Regions from separate parts of the Pseudaeromonas pectinilytica genome, predicted to be linked through region 4. Evidence: predicted binding sites of a transcription regulator. Region 4 holds the regulator's gene; each other region holds the start of a gene.

Evidence for each region. Region 4 encodes sigma-54, which starts transcription at its own class of promoters, with help from an activator protein. Its sites were predicted from a motif close to TGGCACNGTTTTNGCTT; they were not measured.
Region 1: a site for sigma-54 is predicted at 1,777-1,793, ahead of flgF (flagellar basal-body rod protein FlgF). Genes of this name have one in related genera too.
Region 2: a site for sigma-54 is predicted at 4,688-4,704, ahead of ACYVG7_RS15385 (nitrate reductase). Genes of this name have one in related genera too.
Region 3: a site for sigma-54 is predicted at 2,024-2,040, ahead of flhA (flagellar biosynthesis protein FlhA). Genes of this name have one in related genera too.

What each region holds. Positions count from the first base shown of each region.
Region 1 is NZ_BAAGVN010000069.1:43,896-52,025, reverse strand. Features, by position in the region: gene ACYVG7_RS05095 (flagellar hook assembly protein FlgD) at 1-248, shown strand, start outside; gene flgE (flagellar hook protein FlgE) at 273-1,697, shown strand; gene flgF (flagellar basal-body rod protein FlgF) at 1,827-2,573, shown strand; gene flgG (flagellar basal-body rod protein FlgG) at 2,592-3,380, shown strand; gene flgH (flagellar basal body L-ring protein FlgH) at 3,388-4,068, shown strand; gene ACYVG7_RS05070 (flagellar basal body P-ring protein FlgI) at 4,078-5,178, shown strand; gene flgJ (flagellar assembly peptidoglycan hydrolase FlgJ) at 5,200-6,282, shown strand; gene flgK (flagellar hook-associated protein FlgK) at 6,425-8,130, shown strand, end outside.
Region 2 is NZ_BAAGVN010000336.1:18,922-27,051, forward strand. Features, by position in the region: gene ACYVG7_RS15370 (transglycosylase domain-containing protein) at 1-1,710, opposite strand, end outside; gene ACYVG7_RS15375 (APC family permease) at 2,507-3,850, shown strand; gene ACYVG7_RS15380 (hypothetical protein) at 3,948-4,325, opposite strand; gene ACYVG7_RS15385 (nitrate reductase) at 4,839-7,529, shown strand; partial or broken gene cobA (uroporphyrinogen-III C-methyltransferase) at 7,569-8,130, shown strand, end outside.
Region 3 is NZ_BAAGVN010000069.1:9,649-17,778, reverse strand. Features, by position in the region: gene fliQ (flagellar biosynthesis protein FliQ) at 1-39, shown strand, start outside; gene fliR (flagellar biosynthetic protein FliR) at 36-824, shown strand; gene flhB (flagellar biosynthesis protein FlhB) at 828-1,961, shown strand; gene flhA (flagellar biosynthesis protein FlhA) at 2,076-4,178, shown strand; gene flhF (flagellar biosynthesis protein FlhF) at 4,198-5,595, shown strand; gene ACYVG7_RS04920 (MinD/ParA family ATP-binding protein) at 5,597-6,481, shown strand; gene ACYVG7_RS04915 (RNA polymerase sigma factor FliA) at 6,474-7,193, shown strand; gene cheY (chemotaxis response regulator CheY) at 7,318-7,689, shown strand; gene ACYVG7_RS04905 (protein phosphatase CheZ) at 7,702-8,130, shown strand, end outside.
Region 4 is NZ_BAAGVN010000030.1:18,702-26,831, forward strand. Features, by position in the region: gene rapZ (RNase adapter RapZ) at 1-419, opposite strand, end outside; gene ptsN (PTS IIA-like nitrogen regulatory protein PtsN) at 427-873, opposite strand; gene hpf (ribosome hibernation promoting factor) at 876-1,163, opposite strand; gene ACYVG7_RS03045 (RNA polymerase factor sigma-54) at 1,185-2,663, opposite strand; gene lptB (LPS export ABC transporter ATP-binding protein) at 2,716-3,441, opposite strand; gene lptA (lipopolysaccharide transport periplasmic protein LptA) at 3,443-3,973, opposite strand; gene lptC (LPS export ABC transporter periplasmic protein LptC) at 3,945-4,505, opposite strand; gene kdsC (3-deoxy-manno-octulosonate-8-phosphatase KdsC) at 4,502-5,056, opposite strand; gene ACYVG7_RS03070 (KpsF/GutQ family sugar-phosphate isomerase) at 5,056-6,030, opposite strand; gene mlaF (phospholipid ABC transporter ATP-binding protein MlaF) at 6,214-7,002, shown strand; gene mlaE (lipid asymmetry maintenance ABC transporter permease subunit MlaE) at 7,003-7,782, shown strand; gene mlaD (outer membrane lipid asymmetry maintenance protein MlaD) at 7,788-8,130, shown strand, end outside.

The sequences.
Region 1 (8,130 bases), on a different contig from region 4:
AGACCCTGACCGGTAATGTCGATTATTCCTGGGACGGCACCAACGAAAGCGGCGAGAAAGTGCCGGCCGGCAAATATACGGTGAAAGCCAGCGGATTGGTGAACGGTAAAACTGAAGAGTTAACCTTGGCCAACTATGCCCATATTCAAAGTGTCAGCCTGGGCTCCAGCAGCTCCAGTGATGTAGTGTTGAATCTGCGTGGCATGGGTGGATTGAAATTGAGCGATGCGATTGAGGTCGCTTCGTAACGTCGTAGTAGAAGGAGCAGAATTATGTCATTCAATATTGCCCTCAGTGGTATTAACGCGGCGCAGAAGGATCTCGACGTTACGGCGAACAACATTGCCAACGTCAATACCATCGGCTTCAAGGAGTCCCGTGCCGAATTCGCCGATGTCTATGCCTCATCGCTGTTCACTGCCACTCGGACAAAAACTGGGGACGGGGTAACGACCGGCGCTGTGGCACAGCAATTCCACCAGGGAGCCCTGCAGTTCACCAATAACCCGTTTGATTTGGCCATCTCTGGTCCGGGGTATTTTGTGACTTCGGCAGAGAGTGGCTCACTGGATTTCTCTTACACCCGGGCCGGGGCGTTCAAGCTGAACAAGAGCAACTTCCTGGTGGACTCCTCCGGTAACTATCTGCGCGGTTTTCCGGTGAACAGCGATGGTACCTCGACCTCCGTCAGTCTGGGGACCTCGACGCCGATCCAGATCCCGGAAACCGCCGGGACACCGGTATCCACCAAGAATATTGATATCGCCCTCAACCTGAGTAGTAAGGATACCGCGAAGGATTTAGCCTTGTTCGATCCGACCGATCCCAAGACCTATAGCTCATCCACCTCGGTGACCACCTATGATTCCCTGGGTGAGCCACATACCGTGGCGATGTATTTCGTCAAACCCAAGGATGCGGCCTATACCGGCAATAACAACTGGACCATGTTCACTACCGTGGATAACAAACCGGTCAATATGTGGGATACAACAGCAGGTGCGGCTGTTTCTGGTACATATCAAGTCGACGCCGACAAGGATGGAGCTCCAGATGGCGCTCCAATCGATGCTAAAGTTACCTACAACGGCAATCCCTGGACCGGTGCTGTGATCACCTTTGATGACCTTGGGGTGATGAAGAGTACGACCCCGGCCGATCTTAATACCCAGGCACTGGGGGTGGATGATCCCTCGAGCGCGCTGGCAGGGGATGGCGCCAATGTGCTGGGCTTGGGGGCCGACGGCACCCAGCGGTTCAAGTTGAACTTTGATACCGCCAAGACCACACAGTTTGGCTCTAAATTTGAAGTAACCAGTCTGGAGCAGGATGGTCTGACGGTTGGCCGTCTGACTGGCGTCGATGTCGGTTCGGATGGCTTGGTCAAGGCGACCTACTCCAATGGTACCTCACAGCCTCTGGCGCGAGTGGCCATGGCACGGTTCTCCAACGAGCAGGGGCTACGTCAATCCGGGAATACCTCCTGGAAGGAGAGTCAGGATTCCGGCGTGGCGCTGGCGGGTGAGGCCAATACCGGAACCTTTGGTGCCATCAAGTCGGCGGCACTGGAGCAATCCAACGTCAACCTGACGGCGGAGCTGGTGGATCTCATCACGGCCCAGCGTAATTTCCAGGCCAACTCGCGGGCTCTGGAGGTCAACAATACCTTGCAACAGAGTATCTTGCAGATCCGTTAACGTTAACCGATTGTTTTTTGAGGCGGCAACTCTTGCCGCCTCATTCATTTCTGCGTTTTTACCTCATTTCTTTAGTCCTTGGCATTCTACTTGCTAGTTAAGGTTAACCACCAAAACCGGGAGTGCCTTATGGACCGTCTGCTTTACATCGCCATGTCGGGTGCCAAAGAAAACATGAACAGCTTGGCTGTGCGCGGCAATAACTTGGCCAATGCGGCAACTGTTGGTTTCAAGGCCGATCTGGAGCAGGCTCGCGCCATGCAGGCGTATGGCGAAGGACTTCCTTCCCGCGTCTTCTCGATGACGGAAAGCCCGGGGCAACGCATGGATCAGGGCGGCCTGATGACAACAGGACGTGATCTTGACGTCGCCATTCAGGGCGACGGTTGGTTGACGGTTCAGGATGGTGATGGCAAGGAGGCATATACCCGAATGGGTAACTTGCGCGTTTCACCATTAGGCACCCTGCAGACCAGCAGCGGATTGAATGTTCTCGATGATGCTGGGCAGCCGATCATTTTGCCATTGCCGATGGAAAAAATTGAAATCAACCAGGACGGCACCGTCATCGGACGCCCTGAGGGCGCGACTGCGGATACGGTCGAGGAATACCAGCGCATCAAGCTGGTCAACCCGGATATCAAGTCCATCAGCAAGGGACAGGATGGCCTGTTTCATCGTAATGATGGCAAGAGTGAAGCCGCGACCGATCAGGTCCGTCTGGTCAGCGGCGCACTGGAAGCCAGTAATGTGAATGTGGTTGATGAAATGACCAACCTTATCCGTTTGCAACGTCAGTTCGAGACCCAGGTCAAGATGATGCAGACCGCCGAAAAAAATGATGAAGCGCAGAACCAGCTGCTGCGAATGAGCTGAGTACGCTAGGAGGATTCTATGATTCCCGCTCTGTGGATTAGTAAAACCGGTCTTGATGCCCAGCAAACCAATATTTCGGTGGCATCCAACAACCTGGCAAACGCCTCGACGGTCGGTTTCAAAAAAGGTCGAGCGATCTTTGAGGATTTGCTCTACCAAAATATCAATCAGCCGGGTGGTCGCTCATCGGCGGACACCACACTTCCCTCTGGCCTGATGCTCGGCGCCGGGGCCAAGGTGGTTGCGACCCAAAAGAACTTTACCCAGGGTAGCGTGCAGACCACCGATAACTCACTGGATGTGATGGTGCAGGGGCGTGGCTTCTTCGAAATCCAGATGCCGGACGGCAGTACCGCGTATACCCGCAACGGCCAATTTGCCCTTAACTCCGAAGGGACGATTGTGACCCCAGGTATGGGCTATCCGGTACAACCGGAAATCCAGGTGCCACAAGATGCCGAGAGCATCACCATCGGGGGGGATGGGCAGGTGTCAGTCAAGATCAAGGGCCAGGCTGAATCCCAGGTGATTGGTCAGTTTACCCTGACTGACTTTGTCAATCCGGGTGGCTTGCAACCGATCGGTGAGAACCTGTACGCCGAGACCCAATCCAGTGGTGCAGCACTGCAAGGTGTTGCTGGAGCCGATGGTCTGGGGGTGATCAAGCAGGGGATGCTGGAAGCGTCCAACGTCAACGTGACGGAAGAGTTGGTGAATCTGATCCAGGCGCAACGAGTGTATGAGATGAACTCGAAGGTTCTGACCACTGTCGATCAGATGATGTCGTTCTTAACGCAACGGACTTAAGAGGTGCATGATGACTCGCCGTCCCTATTTATTCCTGATGACTCTGCTGCTGGCCGGTTGCACGTCGCTGCCGAATGCTCCGAAGCCGGATGACCCCTCATTTGCACCGACGATCCCCGAGGATGACATGGTCAACATAGATCCCAGTGGATCCATTTTTAATCAGGGGCAGGTCAACAGCATCTATTCCGATATCAAGGCGCATCGGGTCGGGGACTTGATCACGGTCCAACTGTCGGAATCCACCACCGCCAAGAAAAATGCGAACTCCCAGCAGGGTAAAAATTCAGATCTGGGGCTCGATGCGCTGAAGATGGGGGGGGACACAGTCACGCTCAATGGCTATGACACCAGTGTCAGCATGGGGGCCACCAACAGCTTCAAGGGACAGTCCAAGGCCGATCAGAGCAATAGTCTGCAGGGCAACATTTCGGTCAGCGTGATCCGCGTACTGCCCAACGGTAACCTGATGGTTCGTGGCGAGAAGTGGTTGATGCTGAACAACGGTAACGAATATATCCGTATTACCGGACTGGTGCGCTCCGAGGATGTGAATGCCGACAATACCGTGTTGTCGCAACGCATTGCCAATGCTCGTATTCAATATGGTGGCACCGGGGATTTTGCTAACAGCCAGGAACGTGGCTGGTTGGCACAGTTCTTCAATGGTCCCTTCAGTCCCTTCTAGGAGATGGTCATGAAGAAATTTTCGACTCTATTACTCGCCGCAAGCGTCATATTCCTGACGCTGCCAACCGAGGCGGCACGGATCAAGGATCTGGCCAAAGTCCAGGGCGTCCGCAGCAACCAGTTGATCGGCTACGGTCTGGTGGTGGGCTTGCCGGGGACCGGCGAGAAGAACAACGCCTTCTCCGAGCAGACCTTTCGCACCATGCTGAATAACTTCGGCATCAAGGTACCGGATAACCTCAAGCCGAAGATCAAGGATGTGGCGCCGGTGGCTGTCCATGCCGACTTGCCAGCCTTCTCCAAACCAGGCCAGACCATTGATGTCACTGTCTCGGCGATTGGTGAAGCCAAGAGTCTGCGGGGTGGTACCCTGCTGCAAACCTTCCTCAAAGGCGTTGATGGCCGCGTTTACGCGTTGGCGCAGGGCTCTTTAGTGGTTGGTGGTTTGGGGGCCGAAGGGGCTGACGGCTCCAAGGTGGTCATCAATACGCCCACGGTGGGACGCATTCCTAATGGTGCCAGCGTGGAGCGGGAAGTACCGAGCTCATTCAATAATGGCGATACCATCACCTTTAATCTGAACCGCTCGGATTTCACCACCGCCAAACGGATGACCGATGTCATCAATGGCTTGGTCGGCGCGGATACGGCTCAGGCCCTGGATGCGACCTCGGTTCAGGTCTATGCCCCTCGGGATCCCTCCCAGCGGGTGTCGTACTTGGCGACCTTGGAAAATTTGGAAGTCGATCCGGCTGATGAGTCCGCGAAGGTCATCGTCAACTCGCGTACCGGCACTATCGTCATCGGCAGTCAGGTCAAACTCAAACCAGCGGCGATCACCCATGGCGGTCTGACGGTCACCATCTCTGAAAATCCCCAGGTCTCGCAACCGAACGCTTTCTCCAATGGCGAGACGGCTGTGGTACCCAACTCCAGCATCAATGTGCAACAGGCTGATAGTCGCATGTTCAAGCTGGATACCGGCAATAGCCTGGATGATCTGGTGCAGGCAGTGAATCAGGTGGGTGTTGCCCCCGGTGATTTGATGGCCATTCTGGAGGCGCTGCAGCAAGCTGGCGCGATCCAGGGTGAGCTGGTCATTCTCTAGGCTAGGTTTCAGGAGGCGGTTATGGACAAGTTGAAGACGGATATAGGGCTAGTACAGGATATCCGCGGACTGGATCAACTACGCCAACTGAGTAACAAGGATGAAGCCAGCCAGCAACAGGCTCTGGAAGCTGCGGCCCGGCAGTTTGAGTCCATCTTCAACCAGATGTGGGTTGGTAGTATGCGTCAGGCGAATGAATCCTTAGCACCTGATAGTCCGCTCAATAGCCGCTATAGCCAGTTTTATCAGGGCATGTTGGATGAACAAATGACTTCAGGTATGGCGAGCCCGGGCGGCAATAGCAGTCTGTCCAAACTGATCGTCAAACAGTTTACTCAGCCGGTTACTACTCAGGATGCCTCGCAACCCCGTCAGCTGAAAATGCCGGAGGAGCGGGTGCCTGTGATGCGTCGCTTCGCGCGCTGGGAAGATCCGCGCAATGGGCAAACGACAGAATCTGGCGCGGATATTGCTAGTCTTAAGAATGCCCAGGGTGCGGCGTCAGAAAAGGATCACGACCTCGTTTCTTCCGGGGTCGCAGCCGCCGAACGCTTTGTCGCTCGCTTGGCCAAGATGGAAAGCAATTTCCAGCGGCCGTCGGCGACAGGATCCGGCAACGGGGCCTTCTCTTCACCGGAAGAGTTTGTCCGGCAGTTGTTGCCAGCGGCACGTCAGGTGGCCAAACAGATTGGTTTGTCACCGGTCGCCTTGTTGGCTCAGGCGGCTCTGGAAACCGGGTGGGGCAAGCGCATGATCCCCTCCGCGGATGGCTCGCCGAGTCGCAACTTGTTCGGCGTCAAGGCCGGTAGTCAGTGGCGGGGCGCCAGTACTCAGGTCAACAGCCTGGAGTACGAGAATGGTCAGGCCGTGATGCGCAAATCCGCGTTTCGCCGCTACGACAGCTTTGTCCAGAGCATGCAGGATTATGTGGATCTGATTGGTACGCACGAACGATATGGCAAGGCGCGGGAAGTGGCGAATGATCCAGAAGCCTATTTCGATGCTCTGCAGCAGGCCGGTTACGCCACCGACCCGCAGTATGCCAAGAAACTGAAACAAGTGCTGCACAGTGATGCCCTGAAGGATCTCTGGCAGAGCACGTAACACCAAGGGGAAAGAACCATGTTGCGCCAATTGACCGCCTGTCGAGAATCAGACCCCCGTCGGCTGAACAGGTGGTGTGCCAACCCGGTTCGTTTCTGTCGTGCCCTTCTCGGGCGAGCCAGTATTCAGGGAGATATGCATCATGGCTGATCTGCTGCAGATAGGGCTAACCGGCCTGAATGTATCCCAAACTGGCTTGACCACCACAGGTCACAACATCTCCAACATCAATAACAAAAGTTATAGCCGCCAGGTGATGACAGCGGATACGCTGGGCAGCCAACGGATCGGTAACGCCTTCGTTGGTAGCGGTGCTCAGGTCAAGGCGATTGAGCGTCAGTACGACCAGTTCGCCTATAAAGAAAACCTGATCAACACCACCAGTCAAAAATACTATGAGACGCGCTATGTGCAGGCGCAACAGCTGGATTCTCTATTAACCAGCGAAGACACTTCTGTTTCTGCCGATATGTTGACCATGTTCGGCTCCATGAATGGGGTGGCCGATCATCCAAATACTTTGGAGGCTCGCAAGGTGTTCCTGCGCGATGCGGGCAACATGACCAGCACCTTCAATCGTATCTATGATCAGATGCAGTTGCAGTACGACAGCGTCAACGATGACATCAGCAAGACGGTCACCCAGCTCAACACCTTGGCCACCTCGCTGGCCGATGTGAATAACTCGATCCTGGCGGCGTTGGGCGGCGATCCGAATCGCAGCGCCAACGATTTGTTCGATCAACGGGATGAACTCGTGCGTCAGGTCAGCGAGATCGCCAACGTCTCCGTGATCCCGCAAGCCAATGGCATGGTCAATGTCTCCATCGGTACTGGCCAACCGCTGGTTCTGGGATCGCAGGCCACGACGTTCGGGGTCGAGATCGGCGATCCGGATCCGCAGCACATCGGTCTGGTGATCGACAATGGCTCGGCAAAAATACCGCTGGATGGCTCCGTGATTGGCGGCAAATTGCAGTCGTTATTCGAGTTCCGGGATCAGGTGCTGGAACCGGGTATGAACGAGTTGGGACTCAATGCGTTGGCGATCGCTCATTCCGTCAATGAACAACAAAAGCAGGGGCTGGATCTGGATGGCCAGATTGGTAGCCCGCTGTTTACCGATTTTAACTCCGCCAGCAGCGAACACAGCCGCGTACTCAGTCATGGCGACGGTCTGGGGACCGCGACCATGGGGGTGCGTATCGATGATCTGGGTAGCCTCTCGGGAAATGAATTCGAACTCAAGGTCACCACGTTCAATGCGGGGCCGCCGCAACAGATCCAGTTTTCGATGACCGACAAGATGACAGGGAAGATCCAGACCTTGCCTGCGGCCGGACCGCTGGATCTATCAACCGGCCAGCGCCTGGAGGTGCCGGGCGAGGGGTTTTCCATCGGCATCGAGAACATCGATCTTGCCGATCCGGTTCAGGTGGGCAAGACCTTCACCCTGCGACCGACCCGCACCGCGGCTCAGGATATCGGTGTCATCACCACGGATCCACGCAAGGTCGCAGCTGCCGATGCCGAAGTGAAAGTGGCGACTACCGCCACCAATACCGGCAGCGGTGAGCTGAGTATCAAGAGTATTAACAGCCGCAGTGATGTTCTTTACCTCACTAAGGATAACCCCTACACGGTAGCCTTCACCGGGGTAACGGCAGGTCCTTCTACCGTGTATGAATATGAGATGCGGGATAAGAATGGTGTGGTGATGACGGTGCCGCTAAATGCCCCACCAGGAGCCTATACAGTCACTGATAATACCGGTGCGACGTTGACCTTGAACCCGGGCGATCCCATGACCGGCTTGGGTATTGTTCTGGATCCGCTAACGCAGCGGCA
Region 2 (8,130 bases), on a different contig from region 4:
GGTATGCAGGCCACCGCCGGTGAAGAAACTCTCGTAGGGACTGGCCGAGTAGCGGCGATCCAGCGCGGCTTGCAGCATAGACGTCAACTGCCGATCCGGGTTGCGCAACAGATAATCGATGGCCCAGCGACTGAGGTTATCCTGGGCGTCCACCGGTTGCTGGCGCAGCTGCTCCGGTGACATCAGGGCGAAACGCTGATGCAGCTCGGCGATGATTTGCAGATAACTGGTCAGCACCCGTAACTTGGCGGTGGAGCCCAGCTCCAACTTGCTGGCGTCATTGATATCGAAGGGTTGATCCGTGTTATCGGTCTGCACCCGCACCAGAAAACCTTGTGGGCTGCGCTCGAACAGCGTGAAGCTGTAACGCACGGCGGCAGTTTTCTCTGGAGAGAGCAGCCGTTCGCCATACAAGCCAACGCGACCGGCAACCTCGGGGTCGGCCAGACTGCGTAGATATTGGCTGACCTGTTGCTGCAGATCGTTATTCAGATGGCTGTGCACACTGAGATCCAGATGGTCCAGATCATACAAGTTCAGCCCCAGCATATTGCCCAGTCGTCCGCGAGTGACATAGCGGGCCTTGTTGCCATCGATGCGCTCGAAGGCCGGTTGGGTGCTGAAGTTGCGAAATACCAGTCGCTGTGCCAGGGCGGCATCCCGCAGTGGCAACGAGATGGCAGCCGATTGGGCCAATAAGCGCAGATAGCTATCGGTCAGGGTTTCCAGCTCGCTGCGGCCTTTGAGCAGGTAGAACGAGGGGCGGCGGTGAGCGATGAGCAGGGCGACCACCTGGCGCAGGGCCAACCCTTGAGCCAGCAGATCTTCCGGCGTGTTGGCTGCGCGCCCGAGCAGGTCATCCACCCGGGCGACGTCGGCGGCAAACCAGACATGCAGGCCATCCCCCAGACCGTGCACCTCGCCATAACCGGGCGCGGCGGCCAGCGGCACCGAGTTGAGGTAATCCAGCGCCAGCTGTTGGCGCGCAGGTAGGGTCAGCACACCGCCCTGATAGGCACGAACACTGGCCGAGGCCATCTGGCGCAGTTTTTCTTTGCTCGAGCTGGTGCGGCCTTCCGGGGAGTGGCGAAATTTTTCCATCTGGGTGGCCAGCGTGCTGCCACCGGAGCCGTGATCCTGAATGCCAACCTGTTTGCCTAATTGGGAGAGTGCGGCGTTGGCAAAGCGGGGCCAATCAACCGCTGGATTGGTCAGCGGATACTCATCACTGAGTAGATCCCGATTCTCGATATAGAGCAGGGACTGCAATACCAGTGGCGGTATGGTGGCAAATTCCAGATATTGATGGCGTGGATAGCGGCTGACGTGAAACGGCTCGTTACGGCAGTCAAATAGGGTCAAACCGGCCTGACTCTTTTCGGCGTAGGGGATAAATAGCCCCTGCTGGCTATAGTGCATCAGGGCCGGTGAAAACTCGGCCTGACTCAAAATGCCATACCCTCGAGCTTCAAGACGGGGCAAAAAGCTACCGAGCCGCGCATATCCGAGGCGCTGATCATAGGGGCCTGCCGCCGGAAAGTGGATGGCCTGGCTGGGGCCGGGCGCTAACCGCCAGCTGAGAGTTTGACTATATCCAGAGAGTAAGTGGGCCTGCAGCCAGGAAGTCTGCATCTCAAACAGCAGGGCGGCCAGAACGATGGCAATCGCCAACACCAATAAGAAGCCGGGGATCCGGCGCAAGAACCGCATCAGGCGGGAGCTGGAACGGATCGGGGCTGGCTGAGGTGTTTCGGGGGATCCAGTCGCTGTGTCCTGTGGAGTCGCGGTCTGTGGTGTCTGGTTGGTTCCGTCCGAGGACGAGACGGCTGCGGATGTTCCTGACTCCGTAGATGGTGTGCTGCTGGCAACCGGTTCGACGGCATCCATGGCCAATGCTCCGTGAACGAATGGATCTGACTCATCGGAGCCTGCGAGATCAGGTGTATCCAGATGAGCGCTTTTCATTGAGTGTAATCCTCCGGCGCGTGCGGGGTGACTGCTTTATCAAATAAAGCATCAGGAGAGTGAAGCGGCTTGGGTTTTGTTTACTTTTAGTACAAAAAACAATCACATCTGCAGATCTGTGGCTGACCTGACGCGGGTTTCCCATCTGGCGATGTTGCCTCTGGCATACAGTTCCGCGGTTGGTAACCGCAGCAGTCAGTCGCTGCCGTCGCAGCGCTGGGATCTCTGGCGACAAGATATTGAGTTACGCGCTGTATATAGGGCAAAATAGCGCCCCTGAAATGACCGGCTCTGTGTAAAGCCGGTCATTTTTTTCTATCCCGTTTAGTAACCGAGGCCAGTCCTGAGGACTGGAAATGATAGCCGCGTTCGTGCGCCGGAAGGCCTGCAACGAACCCATGTCGATCAAGATTGAATAGAGGAAACAGATGAAGCATCCATTGCCATTCCCCGTCGAGATTTGCCGCCCCGCAACGGCCTGCGTTTCCGCGCCGTGTTCTCGTTGCTCCAATGTGCGGGTTGGCCGTGCAGGAGTCCGATCATGACGCTCTCCAAAGCACAACAACCGGGATTGCGCAAAACGCTCAGTTTGTGGCAAGTGGTGATGATGGGTCTGGCCTATCTGACGCCGATGGCGGTATTCGATACATTCGGCATCGTCACCGAGCTGACCGATGGCCATGTAGCCACCTCCTACCTGATGGCGCTGGTGGGCATGCTGTTTACGGCACTGAGTTATGGCGCTCTGGTGCGACGGTTTCCATCCGCAGGTTCGGCTTATACCTATGCCCAGAAGGCGTTTACCCCTTATGTCGGCTTCATGGTTGGCTGGTCGTCGTTGCTGGATTATCTGTTCATGCCGATGATCAACATGTTACTGGCGAAGATCTACCTGACGGCGCTATTTCCGGGTGTTGAGCCCTGGGTGTTTATTCTGGGACTGGTCACCCTGATGACCTTTTTTAATCTGCGCGGCATCAATCTGGTGGCCAATCTCAACAGCCTGATCGTCGGCATGCAGATTGCGGTGATCCTGGTGTTCATTGCTCTGATCGCCCATGGGGTCTATGCGGGCGAGGGGATGGGTACTGTGGCGAGTCTGCGCCCGTTCTACTCCCTGGATGCCGCGGTCGTGCCGATGATTACCGGTGCTACCGTGTTGTGCTTTTCCTTTCTCGGCTTTGATGGCATCAGTAACCTCTCCGAAGAGACGCCGGATGCCGGACGCGTGGTGCCCAAGGCGATCTTTCTCACCGCGCTGATCGGCGGCGTTATCTTCATTACCGTCTCCTATTTTCTGCAGCTCTATTTCCCGGATATTTCCCGCTTCCAGCAACCGGATGCCGTATTGCCGGAGATTGCCCTCTATGTCGGTGGCCAGTTGTTTCAATCGATTGTGCTGGTGCTGACCACGGTGGCGGTGCTGGCTTCCGGCATGGCCTCACACGCTGGTGTCTCGCGCCTGCTCTATGTGATGGGGCGGGATCGGGTGTTGCCGGAGCGGTTCTTCGGTTATGTCCATCCACGTTGGCAGACCCCGGCTATTAATGTGGCGTTGGTCGGTGCCGTGGCGTTGTCGGCGGTCTCCTTCGATCTGGACATCGCATTGGCGCTGGTCAACTTTGGCGCTCTGGTGGCATTTACCTTCGTCAATCTGTCGGTGATTGCCCAGTTCTATATTCGTGAGGGACGCCGTCAGGGCTGGCGTAATACCCTGCGTTATCTGCTGCTGCCACTGTGTGGCGCGCTGACGATCCTGGTGCTGTGGTTGAACCTGGAATTGAGTTCACTCTATCTGGGTCTAAGTTGGGCGGCGCTGGGTCTGGTGTGGTTGGCGGTGCGGACGGCTCGTTTCCGGCAGCCATTACCCGAGGCGGCGCTGTAGGCCAATCGGGTGCGATAGCCCAGCGTGGGGAGTCCACGAGGTATACGGGCCGGTATTAACCGGCCCGTGCTATTTTTGTCGCTCTCGGAATGAGGAGCTAGCTGCGACGAATAATGCCGTCCAACTGCAGAATAAACAGCTCCAGCGCCTTGGTGTTGTCGAATTCGAAGGCCAGGCCATAGTGGGTCTCGGTGCGGCCGGTGTGCAGGCGCTTCGGGAAGCGGGTCATCTCGGCATGGTGACAATAATCGGCCTGGGCGTGAACGCCGGGAATCGCGGCGAAGTCAGCGACGAAGGGCTGCAAGGCTGGCATCAGCACCAGACGGCTATGACGGCTATCGGCCAGCAGATAAAAGGCGTGCTTGCTGTGAGACAGCATGTACTCAGTCAGAGTGCGGATCTTGAAGTTGGTACGACATTCGAGGCCCCGCAAGGTCTCCTCGATGGCGGCGCTATCTATAGACAAACTAGCCATGGACAAAATAGGCTCCTGGTTCAATGTGGCTCCCGAGCGGGAGGGGAGGCCTTCAGACCCGTGAGCGACTAGCCTGCACGGCAAACGCCTGTCTGCCAACCGATTCCTCATTTCTTTCCGCTCTTCGTGCCGGTGCTGTGACGAAGGCGACGAAGCGTCACCTCCTATCATCGCCGCCTATCCCTGCCGCCATATCACTCCCTGCGATCACCGAGAGGTGAATCCTCATCGCGACCGGAATTGCACCATGGCTGGGCATTCTCCCGACGCAAGGCACCAGAGTGGCTCGCGGTTGGTGCTGTGTCGGGCCTGTATTCGAGGTTTTAGCCAATAATTTCTGGATCCTTGGGGTCCTGAGTGTCCGGCACGGCTTTTGCTTTTATCCAGAAGTTAGTTTGAAAATGCACGTTTGGACACTGGCGTCCTGTCCCTCCGCAAGGAGGGCGGCGCTTTTTTTTTGCCCGAGTGTCGGGTGTATACCCGAATTCCGGGTTCGAAGGGAGTCTTTGCCGTATGTCAAACCCGAGCGCTGTCCTGCCCACTGCCGATGGATCCGTCCAGACGACCTGCGCCTATTGCGGCGTCGGCTGCGGGATCCGGATCTCCGGTGATCAGCTCGAAGGGGATGCTAGCCATCCAGCCAATCTGGGGGCACTGTGCATCAAGGGCTCTACCTTGCTGGATACCATGGCGTATCCGCACCGGCTGCTCTACCCGCGTCTGAATGGCAAGCATGTGGGTTGGGATGGGGCACTGGACGAGATCGCCAGCCGCTTTTCCCAGATCATCGCCGAGTCCGGTCCCGAGGCCATCGGTTTCTATGTCTCGGGTCAGCTCATGACCGAAGATTACTATGTGGCCAACAAATTGATGAAGGGGTACATAGGCGCCGCCAATATCGATACCAACTCCCGCTTGTGTATGTCCTCGGCGGTAATGGCCCATGTCCGGGCCTTCGGTGAGGATGTGGTGCCTGCTTGCTATGCCGATCTGGAGCTATGCAACCTGCTGGTGCTGGTGGGTGCCAATACCGCCTGGACCCATCCGGTGGTGTTTCGCCGCATTCAGCAGGCCCGGGCCCGCAATCCGCAGATGAAGTTGGTGGTGATCGATCCGCGCAAGACCATGACCGCCGAGCAGGCGGACTTGCATCTGCCGCTGCAACCAGGCACCGATGTCTGGTTGTTCCATGGCTTGTGCCGTTACCTGTTACAAAGCGGTGCCGTGGACCGCGCTTATGTGGACGCTCATGTCGATGGTTTCCCCGAACTGGCCGCCTTGCTGGACGATCCCGAGTATGACGAGAGCGCCATCGCTCGGCGTTGTGGCCTCAGCGAGGTGGATCTGCGGGCGTTCTTCCGCTGGTTTGCGGCAGAGCCGAAGACAGTCACTCTGTTTTGTCAGGGGGTGAACCAATCCAACCAGGGCACCGATAAGGCCAATAGCATCATCAATGCCCATCTGTTGACCGGACGGGTCGGCAAGCCAGGTGCCTCCCCCTTTTCGATGACCGGACAGCCCAATGCCATGGGCGGGCGCGAGGTCGGCGGGTTGGCCACCCAACTCACCGCCCACATGGGGTTTAACGACACCGACTGTCAACGAGTGCAGGATTTCTGGCAATCGCCGACCATAGCCCGGCAACCTGGGTTGAAAGCTGTGGATTTGTTCGAGGCGGTACGGCAGAAGAAGATCCGCGCGCTGTGGGTTATAGCCACCAATCCGGCGATCTCGTTACCGGATTCGGCCCGGGTGCGTGAAGCATTGGCCAACTGCGAGTTTCTGATTGTCTCCGAGATGACGGCCCGGACCGATACCGCCCAGTTTGCTCATCTGCTATTACCGGCAGCCGGTTGGGGAGAGCGGGGCGGAACCGTGACCAACTCCGAACGCTGCATCAGTCGGCAGCGTCCCTTTACCCAAGCGCCCGGTGAGGCGAGACCGGACTGGTGGGCGCTGGCCGAAGTGGGCAAGCGCATGGGCTTTGCCGAGGGCTTCAACTATCACGGTCTCAACGATATCTTGCGCGAATTTGCCGCCCTCACGGCTCATGAGAACCAGGGCGCGCGGCAGCTGGATCTGGGGGCCATCGCCCAACTGGATGATGCCCAGCTCGATAGTTGGCAACCGACTCGCTGGCCGCTGGTTGCCCAGGATGAAGCGCACATTGCCGGCGCCCGCCGCGTGCTGGGTACCGAGCGCCTGTTTGCCGAGGGTCGGTTCTCGACGCCGAATGGCAAGGCGCGCTTGATTGCGGCGGCGCCGCTGTTACCGGTTTTGGATGCCGATCCGGTGGATAGCGAGCGAGCGGGCTGGTTGCTCAATACCGGCCGGATTCGCGATCAATGGCACACCATGACCCGCACCGGACATCTGGTGCGCTTGATGGAAAATGAACCCTATCCCAAGGTGTCGGTCAATCACCACACCTTGCTGGCCTCGGGATTGGAGCTGGGGCAACTGGTCTGGTTGGGCTCGAAACGGGATCAGGTGCTGGCCCGGTTGGAGCGAGATGACGGCTTGGCGGATAACGAAGCCTTTATGCCGATGCACTGGAGCGACAGCTTTACCGCCCGAGGTGGAGTGAATCGTCTGGTGGCCCCGGTGGTGGATCCTGTCTCCGGACAACCGCAGTTCAAGCAGACCCGGGTGCAGGTGCAGCCATTCATCGCCCAATGGCATGGGGTCTGGATCGGTCAGCATGAGCCCAATCTGCAGGGACTGGGACGCGATCCCGGCTGGTGGAGTCGTCGCCCGGTGGATGGTGGTGAGTGCCGTTTGCTGGCGGATGCCGATTGTTCAGCCGAGCAGCTATGGCAAGGGTTGGCGGTGCAGGGACACTGGATCCGCTTGCCCCTCAAGGGCCAGGGCTGGTTGGCGGTGGCCCTGAATCAGGGTCGTATCAGTGGCATTCTGCTCTGTGGCGCCAGTCCGTGGCAGGTCAACGTCGGCTTGCTGGCGGGTTTGCTGGCAGTACCGTTGGCCGCTGCGTCACTGGCAACCACGGTAGAACAGGCGCTGGCGGGCGATAGTCGCATAGTCTGCTCCTGTTTTCGGGTCAGTGAACGGCAGATTGTCGAGGCGATTGAACAACAAGGGATCCATGAGCGCGCTGGATTACAGGCCCTGCTCAAGTGCGGCACCAATTGCGGCACCTGTGTGGTGGAGCTGGACAAACTGGTGGCAAAACATCGCCCCCAGTGATGGCAAAAAGTGATGGCAATAGCAGCAAGGAGTCTGAGCATGATGCAACGGAATGTGGGGTTAGGTCCCGGCGAGGTGGCTCTGGTGGGGGCTGGTCCCGGCGATGCGGAGCTGTTGACCCTCAAGGCGCTGCGCCTGCTGCAACAAGCCGATGCCGTGGTGTATGACCGGCTGGTGGGTGAGGAGATCTTAACTCTGATCCCGGCGCGAGCTCAGCGTCATGATGTGGGCAAGCGGTGTGGAGTTAAAAGCCTGTCCCAAGAGGCGATCGGTGAGCTGTTGATCAGCCTGGCCCTGCAGGGCAAGCGGGTGGTGCGCCTCAAGGGCGGTGACCCCTATGTGTTTGGTCGGGGTGGGGAAGAAGCGCTGGCGCTGCAAGCGCGCGGCATCCGCTTTGTGGTGGTCCCCGGTATCACGGCGGCGCTGGGATGTGCCGCCAGCAGTGGGATCCCGCTGACTCACCGCGGGATCTCCCGCTCGGTGACCCTGGTTACCGGCCATCTGCAGGCCGAGGCGCAGCAGAGTGAGCCGCTATTCCACGGCTGGCAGGCCCTGGTGAGTGGGGGGCATACGCTGGTGTTTTACATGGGGCTGGAGCAGG
Region 3 (8,130 bases), on a different contig from region 4:
ACCCTGATCATCGAGCAAATCCCCGAGGTGCTGGGGTGAATTATCCGGCGGATATGGTGATGGCGTGGATTGCCTCCTATGCCTGGCCCTATGCCCGTCTTTCCGCCATGCTGATGACCATGTTAGTCCTCGGCTCTCAGACTGTTCCCATCATGATCCGCGCCAAACTGGCCCTGGTGATTACCGTGGCGATGGCTCCGTTGCTGCCGACTATGCCTGCGGTCGAGCTGTTCAGCATCACGGGGATGATGATCACCGCGCAACAGGTGTTGGTCGGGGTTGCCATCGGCCTGGCTTCGCAATTCTTGATCCAGACCTTCATCATGGCCGGGCAGATCATCGCCATGCAAACCAGCCTTGGCTTTGCCTCCATGGTGGATCCCATCAACGGTGGTTCGACACCGGTCGTCGGCCAGTTCTACCTGATGCTCGGAACCCTGATTTTCTTTGCCATCGATGGTCACCTGACCATGTTGCATTTGCTGCAGCTGAGTTTTACTACTTTGCCCGTGGCGGTCAGCGGGATCAGCATTGAAGGGTTTCAAATGCTGGCGGCATTTTTGGGCGTGATGTTCGAGATGTGTCTTTCGGTCTCTCTTGCCGCCATTGTCGCCATGCTGCTGATCAATTTTGCCTTTGGTGTCATGACGCGTGCCGCGCCACAGCTGAACATTTTCAGCATGGGTTTTGCGATCAGTATGATCTGCGGCTTGTTGGTGATCTGGGTGTCATTGGGGGGCTTCATGGAGCACTTTTTGCAGCATTGGCAGCAAGTGGAGTCACTGATTTGTGACGTGATCCAGACCCAGTGTTTGGGGGGATAGGCCATGGCCGAGTCGGATGGTCAGGAAAAAACAGAGGAACCCACAGGGCGAAAACTAGACCAGGCCAAGGAGAAAGGCCAGGTTCCCCGATCCAAAGAACTGGGGACGGCGGTTGTGTTGCTGGCCGGGGTCATCGGTTTATCCATGGTTGCCAAGTCACTCGGGCAAGCGCTACTCGATGTGTTTCACCGCAATTTTTCCTTCACCCGTGAACAGGTCTTCGATCCGTTTACCATGATCCCCGCCTTAGGCGCCGACATTGGCGACTTGATTGTGCCGCTGATCATGCTGTTTGCCATTGTGTTGCTGGCAGCGTTGGTGGGCAACTTGCTGTTGGGGGGGGTGAACGTCAGCAGCGAAGCCATGATGCCGAAGATGAGCAAACTCAGCCCTATGGCGGGTTTCAAACGCATGTTCGGTATGCAAAGTTGGGTCGAGCTCATCAAGTCTATTGCGAAAGTCTTGTTTATTGGTCTGCTCTCTTGGTCATTGATCATGGGGCAACTGCCGCACATTCTGGATTTAAGCCAGCGCCAATTTCCTTATGCCATCTATGACGCCCTGGAGCTTTGCCTATGGGTTGCCGTCGGGATTTGCTGTGCGTTGCTGCCTATTGTGGCGATTGATGTCCCCTTCCAGATGTGGAATCACAATAAACAACTGCGCATGAGTAAGCAGGAAATCAAGGATGAATATAAGGACTCGGAAGGGAAGCCGGAGGTCAAGGGGCGCTTGCGTCGTCTGCAGTATGAGATGGCCAATCGCCGGATGATGGCGGAGGTGCCTCAAGCCGATGTGGTGGTCACCAACCCGACTCACTACGCAGTGGCTCTCAAATATGAACGCGATAAACCGGGCGCGGCGCCCATTGTGTTGGCCAAGGGGGTGGATGAGGTGGCGATGAAGATCCGCGAGATTGCCCGGGAGTGTGGGGTGACTAGCGTGGCCTCACCGGCTTTGGCTCGAGCCATCTACCATACTACCAAGCTCAACAAGCAGATCCCAGATGGCCTATTCGTTGCGGTTGCCCAGGTACTGGCCTACGTCTATCAATTACAGGCCTACAAGCAGGGGCGAGCCGAGCCACCGCGTAAATTGGCCGATGAACTGCCGATCCCTGATGAGTTAAGGTATTGACATTTTTTTGACGTTAACCGGCTAGCATTATTTATCATAATAAAAATCAAATGGTTAATCGATGGCTTGTTTTTTGCTAGTCTAGGTTAACGCCATATTATTCGACAGACTGCCATGGAAATGAGAGCCACCTTCGCCTCGCTGGGTCAATATCGTCATCTGCTGAACCGTGGTATGGGTACTCCGTTGCTGGTATTGGCCAGCCTCGGCATGGTCGTGCTACCCATACCGACCTTCCTGCTGGATGTGTTGTTTACCTTCAACATTGCCCTGTCACTGGTGGTGTTGCTGGTCGCCGTCTATTCCCGTCGGCCGCTCGATTTTGCGGCTTTTCCGACGATCCTACTGGTGGCAACCTTGTTACGTCTGGCGTTGAACGTGGCATCGACTCGGGTGGTGCTGCTGGAGGGACATAATGGTTCTGCGGCTGCCGGTCATGTCATCGAAGCCTTTGGTAATGTAGTTATCGGTGGTAACTACGCGGTCGGTCTTATCGTGTTTATCATCTTGATGATCATCAACTTTGTGGTGGTTACCAAGGGTGCTGGCCGTATTTCCGAAGTGAGTGCGCGCTTTACGCTGGATGCGATGCCCGGCAAGCAGATGGCGATCGATGCTGACTTGAATGCGGGCCTGATCAATCAGGATGAAGCGAAAAAGCGGCGTCAAGAAGTGACCATGGAAGCCGACTTCTACGGCTCCATGGATGGTGCGTCCAAGTTCGTTAAGGGGGATGCCGTGGCCGGTATCCTCATCCTGTTTATCAACATCATCGGTGGCTTCATCATCGGTATGGCCCAGCATGGACTGGGCTTTGGCGACGCCGCTGCTATCTATACCTTGTTGACCATCGGTGATGGTCTGGTTGCGCAGATCCCGTCGTTACTGCTTTCTATCGCGGCGGCGATCATTGTGACCCGGCAGAACACGGACCAGGACATGGGACAGGTGGTGCTCAACCAGATGTTTGAAGAGCCCAAGGCGCTGATCATTGCCTCTGCGGTGCTGATCATCATGGGCCTGGTTCCCGGCATGCCGCATCTGGCCTTTTTATCCTTGGGCTCTATCTCCGCACTTGGTGCCTGGTTGATGGTGCGCAAGAGCAAAAAGCGCAAGACGGATGCCGAAACCAAGGCACTGGCTCCGATGGATGATGTCGCTGTACCTGAGCATAAGGATTTGAGCTGGGATGATGTGAGTCCGGTCGATGTGATTGGCCTGGAGGTCGGTTACCGTCTGATCCCCATGGTGGATCGGAGCCAGGGCGGCGAGTTACTGAATCGGATCAAGGGGGTACGCAAGAAGTTGTCCCAGGAGCTGGGTTTCCTGGTGCCACCCGTTCATATTCGCGACAATCTGGATCTACAGCCCAATCAGTATCGCATCACGTTGATGGGCGTCAACATGGGCGAGGCCGAGGTCTATCATGATAAAGAGATGGCGATAAACCCGGGCCAAGTCTTTGGTGCGGTTCAGGGATTGGAGACCCGGGATCCGGCCTTTGGCCTGGATGCGGTCTGGATCGCCCGCGAGCAATCCGATCAGGCCCAGAGTCTGGGCTATACAGTGGTGGATGCTTCGACGGTTATTGCCACCCATATGAGCCAGTTGCTGACCAGCCAGGCAGCCCAGCTGCTCGGCCATGAAGAGGTGCAGAATCTGCTGGATATGGTGGCTCGTGCGCAACCCAAGCTGGTTGAGGGCTTGATCCCGGGTGTGATGAGTCTGGGAACCTTGGTCAAGGTATTGCAAAACCTATTGACAGAAGGGGTGCCGGTGCGTGATATGCGTACCGTGCTGCAGACGCTCGTGGAGTACGCTCCGCGCAGTCAGGACCCCGATGTATTGACGGCCGCTTGTCGTATCGCCTTGCGACGTCTGATTGTGCAGGAGATCATCGGTGGCGAATCGGTTATTCCGGTGATCACCCTGGCTCCTGAGCTGGAACGTATTTTGCACCAATCCCTGCAGGCTGGTGGTGCGGAAGGTGCGGGCATCGAGCCTGGGCTGGCGGAGCGGATGCAGAAATCCCTGACTGAAGCCGCACAGCGTCAGGAGCTTGAGGGGCAGGCTGCCGTATTGCTGACTTCGGGCGTCTTACGCAACACATTAGCTCGTTTCGTGAAGAACTCCATTCCTGGATTACGAGTCCTCTCATACCAGGAAATTCCTGATGATAAACAGATCCGCATCGTCAGTGCAGTCGGGCAACAATAATAAGGAGCTGGAGGTCTAGGTGAAGATAAAGCGGTTTTTTGCCAAGGATATGCGCACGGCTCTGGCTGAGGTCAAAGAGGTCCTCGGTCCGGATGCGGTGATCATGTCCAATAAAAAGGTATCGGGTGGTATCGAGATCGTTGCCGCTATTGACTACCAGACGCAGGCCGCGACGACGGCTGCCGATCCTGTTCGCGATGTGCGGGATGATAGTGTCAACTTATCGTCGCGTGCGCGCCCTATCGAGCCGTTTGCCTCGCAAATTCCCGTTATTAGCCAAAAAACTGACGAACAAGAGAGTTTCCCGGATAGCCTTTCCGCTTTGTTGGCGCGTCAGCAGCAACTCCAATCCCGTCTGCCTTCTGGGTTCAATCGTGACTCTGGTGCGCCGAAAACCTTGGCCGAACAGGCGGCATTCACGGAGCCGACGGCTACTCCCCGACGCGGCGCATCGCGCGCGGCACCGGCTCAAAGCCGAGATAAAGACCTGGATGCCATGCGTACCGAAATAGCCTCCATCCGCAAACTACTTCAGCACCAACTGTCGGGACTGATGTGGCAGGAGGTTGAGCGTCGTGGACCGGTGCGGGCGCTGCTCATCAAGCAACTGTGCAAAGGCGGTTTTGAAGAGTCATTTGCCGAACAGCTCGCCGCGAGTGTTCCTGAAAGCGCATCCTTGCATGACGCTTGGCATCTGATGCACAAGGTACTGCTGGAGCATGTGAAAACCACAGACGATGATATTTTGCGCCACGGCGGCGCTATTGCTTTGCTCGGACCGACTGGGGTCGGCAAAACCACGACTATCGCCAAACTGGCGGCCCGCTTTGCCATGAAATATGGTCCGGACCAAGTTGCCCTAATCACTACGGATCACTATCGCATTGGTGCTCATGAACAATTACAGACTTATGGGCGCATCATGGGCTGTCTTGTTCGGCCGGTTTCCGATGTAGAGGAGTTATCGGCGGCCCTGTATCAGCTGCGTAATCGACGCTTGGTTCTGATCGACACGGCCGGGATGGGGCAGCGGGATGTTCGTCTAACCGAACAACTGGACACCTTGGTAAAAAATGCCAAGGTGCGGATCCGCAACTATCTGGTGTTGCCCGCAACCTCGCAACGTCGGGTGTTGCAAGAGGCCTATGAACATTTTCGCAGGGTACCGCTCAGTGGCTGTATTCTGACCAAGTTGGATGAAAGCCTGAATCTGGGCGATGTATTGGGTATGTGCATTCAGAACAATCTGCCCATCAGCTATGTTACCGATGGCCAACGGGTCCCCGAAGATATCAAGGTTGCCGATGCCGGCGAGCTGATTGCCGCGACATTGCAGCAGTTGGAGGCCGATGGTGTTCCGAGCCATTTCTGGGGCCAGGAGAGCGATCGCGCCGACCACATGGAGTTTTATGAATAACATGAATAATATCAATCTGGATCAAGCTCAGGGTCTGCGGAAGATGCGCCAGAATAATCGCGTCAAGGTCATCACTGTGACTGGTGGTAAAGGCGGCGTTGGCAAGTCGAGTGTGACTCTGAACGTGGCGGTTGCCATGGCGGCGCAGGGGAAACGTGTCATGTTGCTCGATGCGGACTTGGGGCTGGCCAATATCGACGTCATGCTGGGCTTACGCGTGCAGCGAAACTTATCTCATGTTCTTTCCGGCGAATGTACGCTGGACGACATCATTGTCGAAGGGCCTTATGGCCTGATGATTATTCCGGCGACATCTGGTACCCAGTCGATGGTTGAATTGAAACCAGCAGAACATGCAGGTCTCATTAGAGCCTTTAGTGACATGAAGACGCAAATCGATGTGTTATTGGTCGATACGGCTGCCGGTATCTCTGATATGGTGCTGAGCTTCTCCCGTGCCGCTCAGGATATCATGGTGGTGGTGTGTGATGAACCCACGTCTATCACTGATGCCTATGCGCTCATCAAGTTGTTGTCGCGGGAGTATGGTGTTTTCCGCTTCAAGGTTGTCGCTAACATGGTGCGTAGCTTGCGTGAGGGACAGGAGCTGTTCTCGAAATTAACGCGAGTGACGGATCGTTTTTTAGACGCGTCCCTGGAGCTTGTGGCTTGTATTCCCTACGATAACAATGTGCGGCAAGCCGTGAAGAAGCAGAAAGTTATTGTAGATGCATTCCCCAAATCGCCTGCATCGTTGGCGTTTCGGGCGCTGGCCAATAAGGCCGCAGGCTGGCCGACCCCTCACCAGCCTGGAGGACACCTGGAGTTCTTTATCGAAACCCTGCTGCACAAGCCGTCATTAGCTCAGGATACGATTAGTGAATAAAGCCCATGCTTATGCTCGTCATCAGGATCAAAACGCGTTGATTGAGCGGCATGCGCAGCTGGTCAAGCGGATTGGATTGCACCTGATGGCTCGTTTGCCAAGCAGCGTTCAGTTAGACGACCTTATTCAGGCTGGCATGATTGGCCTGCTGGAGGCTGCGCGTAACTATGATGGTGGCAAGGGTGCGAGTTTTGAAACCTATGCCGGTATTCGTATTCGCGGCTCCATGATTGATGAAATTCGGCGTGGTGATTGGGTGCCTCGCTCGGTCCATCGTAATACCCGGCGGATTTCCGATGCGATCGGCGTCGTTGAACAGCAGTGCGGTCGGGATGCCAAAGATGTCGAAATCGCCCAGACCATGGGCGTATCCCTCGACGAATATCACAGCATGTTGAATGAAGCGGCTTGTGGCCGTGTCGTCGGCATTGAGGATTTGGGGGTATCCGAGGATGCACTAACGGATGCCTCAGATTCAGAAGATGACAATAAAACCTTCACTGGTTTTGCTCGAGAACGCTTTCAGCAAGCATTGGCTGAAGGTATTACTCATCTTCCTGAAAGAGAAGCGCTAGTTTTGTCGCTTTACTACGACGAGGAGATGAATCTCAAGGAGATTGGTCAAATTCTCAACGTGAGTGAATCAAGAATCAGCCAGATCCACAGTCAGGCGATGCATAGATTGCGAGCCAGAATGAAAGATTGGTACTGACCGCACACATGCTTGTCTACACTCATAGGCAAGTGTGATGCATAATAAAAAACAATATCGCTATAAACAGAATGAGTTAGGGCTGTGTTGGGCGGCCACTTAGGAGGATATTTTGGATAAGAACATGAAAATCCTCATTGTTGATGATTTTTCAACAATGCGCCGGATAATCAAAAATTTGCTCCGTGATTTGGGATTTAACAACACCCATGAAGCGGATGATGGTAATACGGCACTGCCCATGTTGAAGAATGGCGACTTCGAGTTTGTGGTAACGGACTGGAATATGCCCGGCATGCAGGGTATCGATCTGTTGAAGGCGATCCGTGCCGACGATAAGTTGAGTCATTTGCCGGTTCTGATGGTAACTGCCGAAGCAAAACGTGAGCAGATTATTGAAGCGGCGCAGGCTGGTGTGAATGGCTACATTGTCAAACCATTTACTGCTGCCACCTTGAAAGAAAAACTGGATAAGATTTTCGAACGTATTGGTTAACGGGGTGTCTGTATGAAGTCGAAGGCGCCTCTGATTAGCCTGGAGCAAGCCAGGATGCTCGTGATGTATCTCGAGCAGGGTGAGCAGGCTGCGGCCGATGAGTTGTTGGCCGACATTTGTGCGCCAAATGCGAGTGATATGTTTGCCAAAATTGGCCAATTGACTCGCCAACTCCATACCTCACTGCATGATTTTCAACTCGATTCCCGCATCCCTGACTTGGCGATGCAAGAAATTCCTGATGCTCGGGAACGTCTCAATTATGTCATTACCATGACGGATAAGGCGGCGAACCGGACTATGGATGCTGTTGACGCCGGTTTGCCATTGGCCAGCCAGCTTAACGAGCGGATCCAGCAGGTGTTGCCAGCATGGAAATTACTCATGACGCGGCAACTTGAGTTGGGGCAGTTTAAGGTGTTGTGTCATCAGCTGGATCTG
Region 4 (8,130 bases):
ATGCTGGTATCAATGCGCAGATCAGCCGTTGATGACAAGGGAGCCAAGAGATGGGTCTCTTGTTGGATGGCTTGATCCAGCGAGAGGTGCTTGCGCGACAGTGGATGTAAACGCCGACTTTCGCCATAGCGACGGATCAGCGTGGCATTGTCAGCATCGGTAAAAATACTGGAAAATTCGATATCGCTGGCCTGACGGATTTGGCCCAGCAAGTTGTCAATATCGCCGCTTTCGTCCGGCATGTTGCGCACATCAATACTGACGGCGAGTTGGTCATAACGATCCCGTGCTTCCAGCACCAATTGGGGCAGTAAGGTAACCGGAAGATTATCGACACAATAGTAGCCTAGGTCTTCCAGGACACGCAGGGCTATGGTTTTTCCTGAGCCAGAGCGGCCACTGACCACGATCAATTTCATGGGCGCCTCAGGGGGCAATCATCAGTTGATAGAGCGCTTCGTCACTCTCGGCCTGGCGCAGTAAACGACAAAAAGCCTTGTCATTCAACTTGCTGGCGATGAGAGAGAGCGTCTTGAGATGGGTTTTACATTCACTTTCGGGTACCAGCAGGGCAAACAGGATGTCGACAGGCTGGTTATCGATCGCATCGAAGGCAATGCCTTGATCCAGTGTTAGAAATACCGCTGTCAGTGGATGACCGTCCGGGATCCGGCCATGAGGAATGGCGATGGCCCCGCCAATGCCGGTACTGCCCATCTTTTCACGGGCCAACAGGCGTTCAAATAGCTCTTGCTCATCCAATCCTAACCGCTGGGCGGCCAGTTCACTGATGAGTTCAATGGCGCGTTTTTTACTGGAACAAGGGACTGCACTTTTGGTGCAGTCCCTGCTAAGAAAGTCCTGAATTAACATAGTTACTTACTATTCAATTTTTCTTTGTGCTTGATGATCTGGCGATCCAGCTTATCAATCAGCGTGTCGATTGCCGCATACATATCGGCCTGCTGGGAATTGGCAAAAATCTCGCCACCATTGACGTTGAGTTTGGCTTCGGCGATCTGGTTGAGTTTTTCAACCGTGAGAATGACTTGAACATTATTGATTTGTTCGAAGTGACGCTCCAGCTTGGCAAATTTGCTATTTACGAAGTCACGCAGCGGGTCGGTAATTTCGATGTGATGACCTGACAGGTTAATTTGCATAACGTCTTCCTTTTGTTTGGCCTACAACAGGCGTTTGCGCTGACTGGATGGCGGTATTGACAAAGACTCTCGATACTTAGCGATGGTCCGTCTGGCTACCATAATACCTTGTTCAGTAAGCAAATCCGCGATCTTGCTATCGCTTAAGGGTTTTGCTGTATTTTCAGCCGCGACCAGCTTCTTGATCAAAGCCCGGATTGCGGTGGAAGAACACTCCCCTCCATTATCAGTATTGACGTGACTTGAGAAAAAGTATTTAAGTTCGAAGATTCCACGAGGCGTATGCATGAATTTTTGTGTGGTCACACGCGAAATGGTCGACTCATGCATTTCTACCGCTTCGGCGACATCATTGAGAACCATGGGCTTCATAGCCTCTTCACCATATTCGAAAAAGTCTTGCTGCTGCAACACGATACAATTCGCTACTTTCAGCAGGGTTTCATTCCGGCTCTCCAGGCTCTTGATAAACCATTTGGCCTCTTGCAAGTGTGAGCGGATAAACTGACTGTCACTGCTGTTTCGAGCGCTGCGGGCCATGGAGGCATAGGTTTCGTTGATGCGAATTTTCGGCATGGCATCTGGGTTTAATTCTACCACCCACTTGCCCTGCTTCTTGCTGACCGCGACATCCGGAATCACATATTGGGAGTCGCTTTGGATAATACTGTTGCCAGGCCTCGGTTCCAGATGCTGGATCAGATCCAGCGCCTCCTTGAGTTCTCCTTCCTTGAGCTGCATCTTGCGGGCCAGATTGCGATAGTCCCGACTGGCCAGCAAGTCCATGTGCTCTTGCAGGATAGTTTTCGCTTCTTGAAGCCAAGGTGTGGTCTGTGGATATTGCCCCAGTTGGATCAGCAAACACTCCTGGACGGAGCGAGAGGCGACACCAACGGGGTCAAAGTGCTGAACTCTCTTGAGTACGGCTTCAACCTCATCCAGCTCGACTTCACGCTCGTCAGACTGCACTGCTTCAAGGATGTCCTCCAGGGTGGCCGTCAAATAGCCTGAATCATCAATTGCGTCGATGATCGAAAGCGCAATCGCCTGATCCAACTCGCTAAATGGTGTCAGTTGCATCTGCCAAAGCAGGTAATCTTGCAGTGTTTCTGTGGTCTCACCCTGATAGACAGGCTCATCGTCGCCGCTGGGTAAGCCACTGGCCTGATGGGTTCCTGCGGTATAAAGCTCATCCCAGGTGGTATCCATCGGCAACTCATCCGGCATGTTTTCCTGATTGAGTGCGTCGCTGGTGTTGAGCTGGCTACCATCCTGCTCGTCCCTGGCCTCGTCTGCTGCTTGCGCGTCGTCCCGTTCTTGCTCCGACATGGGCTCCAGATTATCACTCTCCTCCTGCTCCAGCAGGGGATTGGCATCGAGTGCCTGCTGGATCTCCTGTTGGAGCTCCAGTGTGGAGAGTTGTAGCAAGCGGATCGCTTGCTGAAGCTGTGGCGTCATGGCCAATGACTGACCAAGGCGCAACTGTAAAGTCGGTTTCATTAGTATCGCTCTTTCCTTAAATCGACAAACCGGGTCCTGCAGAGAGTGTTACCTATAGGGTGAATCCTTCTCCCAGATAAACTTTTTTCACCTGTTCGTTGTTGAGAATTTCGCTTGGAGCGCCCTCGGCAATAAGCTTGCCATGACTGACGATATAGGCTTTCTCGCAGACATCCAAGGTTTCTCGTACGTTATGATCGGTAATTAATACCCCAAGCCCACGATCGCGTAAATGTTCGATGATGCGTTTGATGTCGATGACCGAGATGGGGTCTACACCGGCAAATGGTTCATCTAACAGGATAAATCTGGGGTCTGCGGCCAGAGCTCTGGCGATTTCCACCCGCCGCCGTTCACCTCCGGAGAGGCTCATGCCAAGGCTATGGCGGATATGACTGATGTGAAACTCCTCGAGAAGAGACTCCATCTTGTCCGTTCTTTCCTCCCGGGTGAGATCACCACGGACTTCCAATACGCCCATTAAATTTTGTTCGACCGTGAGGCGACGGAAGATCGAGGCCTCTTGCGGCAGGTAACCAATGCCATTTCTGGCGCGCTCGTGCATCGGCAGAGAGGTGATGTCGATGTCATCGACCGTTACGCTACCGCCATCTTGGGGAACCAGACCGACGATCATGTAGAACGAGGTGGTTTTCCCGGCGCCATTTGGCCCGAGCAAACCGACGACCTGGCCGGTTTCAACTTGCAGGCTGACGTCACTGACCACGGTGCGGCTTTTATAACTCTTCTTCAGAGCGCTGGCTTTTAACAACGACATCTTATTGACCATCCTTCTGACTGGTCTGCTCTTGCAACTGTTCCGGCAAGAAAACAGTCTTGACTCGTGAGCCCTTGGCGGTACTTTCAGCGGCCATCTGCTGTTTCTGGATGTCATAGCGGATGACATCGCCGCTCACTTCATTGTCTTGCTGCTGCAATTTAGCCTTGTCGCTGAGCACGACCAGCTTCTCTTTGAGCTTATAGTGAAGGCGATTGGCACTGGCTTGTACCGGTTTACCATTATCCAGCACCTGGGAAAAGGTCGCGGGTGAGCCATAGGCGATCATCTCTTCTGCACCTTTTTGGCCATTGCGGATGACTTCGACTTTGCTGGCGGTGATTTTGATGGTGCCTTGAGTGATCACCACATCATCGAGAAACGACACTTTGTTGCTGCCCAGTTCGGCCAGTTGGCGTTGCGAGTCGACAAAGATCTTTTGCTGATAATCGGTTTGTTTGGCTATCCCGGCGCTGGAGGCCAGCAGCAGACAGCAGAGCACCTTAGCGGGCTTGGTTAAAGTAAATCGCATGACTGTTGTCCAATAGTTCATAGCTGTTTTGGTCCAGTTTCCCCAAGAGGCCAACGCCCTCATTGTGGAAGCCAGGTCCTTCGATCACGACTTTCAGATTGGTGCGCATTTGCTGGTTGGTCAGATCCAGCTCCATGTAGTCGGTGGTCAGTCGCTCGGCGATGGGCTGCGGCCCCAGGTTCTTCAGGACCACCTGATTGCGCAAAATAGCGCTATCACTGTTGTTGAGTACACCCTTCTCGCCACTGAGCTCCCATAACGGTTTGCCATCAGCATCCCGGGTCGTGATGCGCGGATGTTCCAGTTCGCTCATCTCTAACTGAGCGTAGTGTTCGGCGTAGTCGGCGGCCAACTCTTCCTTAAGGTGCCCTTTGGCATCGTAATGCTGGGTTCTCAATGCCTTGGCGGTGAATGAGGGTTGGTAGATAGATCCGCTTTGAGCCTGGCTGTCGCCAGTCTCCTGATCGAACCAGCGCCAGAGACCCAAGGCGAGGAGAAACATCAGACCAATCAGCCAATTCTGGCGACTCATACCGAAGCCCCTTGCGCCTGATCCAGCGCCTGATTGGCTTGCAGCAGCAAATCGCACACTTCGCGCACCGCACCTTCGCCACCGCGTAGCCGGGTGATGTAACGGGCGGCGCGTTGTGTTAACGGATGAGCATCCGCCACCGCAACACCCAGGCAACTAGCCTGCATGACCGGAATATCAATCACATCATCGCCAATATAGGCCGCCTGGTTCGCCTCCAGACCGAGGACATCCAGTAGATCCTGAAATGCAGGCAGCTTGGCGCCTTGGCCTTGATAGAGATGTTCGATACCCAATGCTGCCATTCGATCACTGACGATTCTCGAGTTTCGACCGGTGATGATACCGACTTCAATGCCAATATCGCGAAGAGCCTTGAGACCAAAGCCGTCTTTGGTGTGGAACGTCTTGAATTCCTCCCCCTGATTGCCCATGTAGATGCGGCCATCCGAAAGGACGCCGTCCACATCGCACACCAGCAGCCGGATCTGTCCGGCACGAGCGAACACGTCGGTACTGACCGGACCATACAAGGTCTCGATTTGGCTCATCAGACAACTCCAGCTTTCAGCACATCGTGCATATTGAAGGCGCCTATTGGACGGTTACTCTTATCGACGACGACCAAGCCGTTGATTTTTTTCGTTTGCATCAATTGCACGGCCTCGGCGGCCAACATCTCAGCCGGGACTGTCGTGCAACCGGTTTTCATGACACTCTCGATACGAGTCTGATGGATGTCGACACGCTGATCCAGGATCCGGCGCAGGTCACCATCGGTAAACAACCCGGCCAGGGTACCGTCGGGATTGAGGATGGTGGTCATGCCCAGCCCCTTGGCACTGACTTCCAGCAACGCATCACGAATGGATGCCTGACGCGAGACGGCCGGCAGCAGGTCACCGCTGTGCATCAGATCTGAATTGCGCAGCAACAGCTTACGGCCCAGGGCGCCACCAGGATGCGACATGGCAAAGTCTTCACTGGTGAATCCACGAGCCTCCAGCAAGGCGACGGCCAGGGCATCTCCCATGACCAGCGTGGCCGTGGTACTGGCGGTGGGGGCGAGTCCCAGCGGACAGGCTTCTTCGGGGACCCGAATGCACAGATGAATATCGGCCTCGTTGCCCATGGTGGAGGCTGAGTTGCTGGTCATGCAGATGAGCGGGTTACCCCAACGTTTCAGAACCGGCAATACCGCCAGAATTTCGCTGCTTTCTCCGGAGTTGGAGATGGCGATGACCACATCCTGCGGGGAGATCATTCCCAGGTCACCATGACTGGCTTCACCCGGGTGGACAAAAAAAGCCGCCGTGCCGGTGCTGGCGAAACTGGCAGCCATTTTGCGAGCTATATGCCCTGATTTGCCCATGCCCATGACGATCACTTTTCCGGTGCAGCGGAGCATCAGATCACAGGCACGATTGAATTCATCATTGATATATTCCTGCAGCCCACGTAAGGCTGCGATCTCGGTTTCCAGCACCCGGAGACCCACCTTCCGGTAATCGAACGATTTGGACATTATTCTGACTCCACAACAACTTACTGGCCGATTATATGAAACTCGAGGGGCAGAAGCGAATAACAACGCGTTGCCAAGCTAAACCGCAGCCATACAGAACAAGTTCCATACTGGCTTCCAGTTGCGAGTTGGATCACACACCCCTACAATGCGCACACTTACCAACGCATCAGGAAGATTCATTTGAGTGATGATTTGATCCGCATCTCCGGGCTCAGCTTCAGCCACGGTGAAAGGCTGTTGTACGATGATATCAGTCTGACGATTCCACGGGGCAAGATTACCGCCTTCATGGGGCCAAGCGGCATCGGCAAAACCACCTTGCTGCGGTTGATCGGCGGTCAAATCAAACCGGATGCTGGCCAGATCCTGTTCGATGGCCAGAATGTGCCGGAACTCTCCCGTCGTGAACTGTATGACTTGCGCAAGCGCATGAGCATGCTGTTTCAAAGTGGCGCGCTGTTTACCGGGCTCAACGTGTTTGACAACGTGGCCTTCCCGCTGCGTGAGCATACCCGGTTACCGGACGAGCTATTACGGACTCTGGTGTTGATGAAGCTGGAGTCGGTCGGCCTCCGGGGGGCAGAGCTCTTGATGCCATCTGAACTTTCCGGTGGCATGGCCCGTCGCGCCGCTCTGGCACGCGCTATTGCGCTGGATCCCGAGCTCATCATGTATGATGAGCCGTTCGTGGGGCAGGATCCCATTACCATGGCGGTTCTGGTCAAGCTCATCAAGCAACTGAATAAAACCTTGAATATTACCTCGGTGATCGTCTCTCACGATGTTCCCGAGGTCATGAGCATTGCCGATTATGTCTACCTGATTGCCAATCGCAAAGTGGTAGCCCATGGCACACCTGAGCAGTTGCGTGAAGAAGCCAATCCAGAAGTGGTGCAGTTTATCCACGGTCTCCCCGATGGTCCGGTCCCTTTCCATTATCCGGCCAACGATTACTTGCAGGAACTTTGAATGTTGTTAGAGCCTATCTTGCGTCTGGGACGCACTGGCATTCGTAGCCTGGAGGCCATCGGGCGGGCGGGGATTATGCTGTATCACGCCCTGGTCGGGCGACCACAACCAGCCAAGCATTTTCCGTTGTTGATCCAGCAGCTCTATGTCGTGGGTGTGCAGTCGGTGTTGATCATCCTGGTTTCCGGACTGTTCATCGGCATGGTGCTCGGCTTGCAGGGCTACAACGTGCTGGTTGAATTCAAGGCGGAAGGCAGCTTGGGTCCTTTGGTTTCTCTTTCCTTACTGCGTGAACTTGGGCCTGTGGTCGCCGCCCTGTTGTTTGCGGGGCGAGCCGGTTCGGCCTTGACGGCGGAAATCGGGCTGATGAAGGCGACAGAACAGCTCTCCAGCCTGGAGATGATGGCCATAGATCCGCTGCGGCGTATCGTATCACCACGCTTCTGGGCCGGGGTGATCAGCCTGCCGTTGCTGGCCTTGATGTTCAGCCTGATTGGCATCTATGGCGGCAAGCTAGTGGGTGTCGATTGGCTGGGGGTCGATGAAGGTACCTTCTGGTCTGGCATGCAGGCGGCTGTGGATTTTGGTGAGGATGTGATGCAGGGATGTATCAAGAGCCTGGTGTTTGCATTGGTGGTGACCTGGATTGCGTTGTTCAACGGCTATGATGCCAAACCGACTTCGGCCGGCATCAGCCAGGCGACGACGCGCACTGTGGTTCACTCTTCACTGGCTGTGCTCGGCCTCGATTTTATTCTGACTGCGGTCATGTTTGGGTGAGTATGATGAAATTCAATAAGATAGAGTTTGTCGTTGGCTGTTTCATGTTGGCTGGTATCCTGGCAGGCGTGCTGTTGGCACTCAAGGTCGCCGGTCTGACCTTCGACGATGGCCGTACCACGTATGCCCTGTATGCCCGCTTTGACAATATCGGCGGTTTGAAAGTCCGTTCGCCGATCAAGATCGGAGGGGTGGTGGTCGGACGGGTTGCCAATATCCAGATTGATAACAAAACACTAGCTCCGGTTGTCGAGATGCAGATCCAGCAGCAGTTCAATGCTCTGGCTAGTACCACCACCGCATCTATTCTGACCTCGGGCTTGCTCGGAGAGCAGTATATCGGTCTGA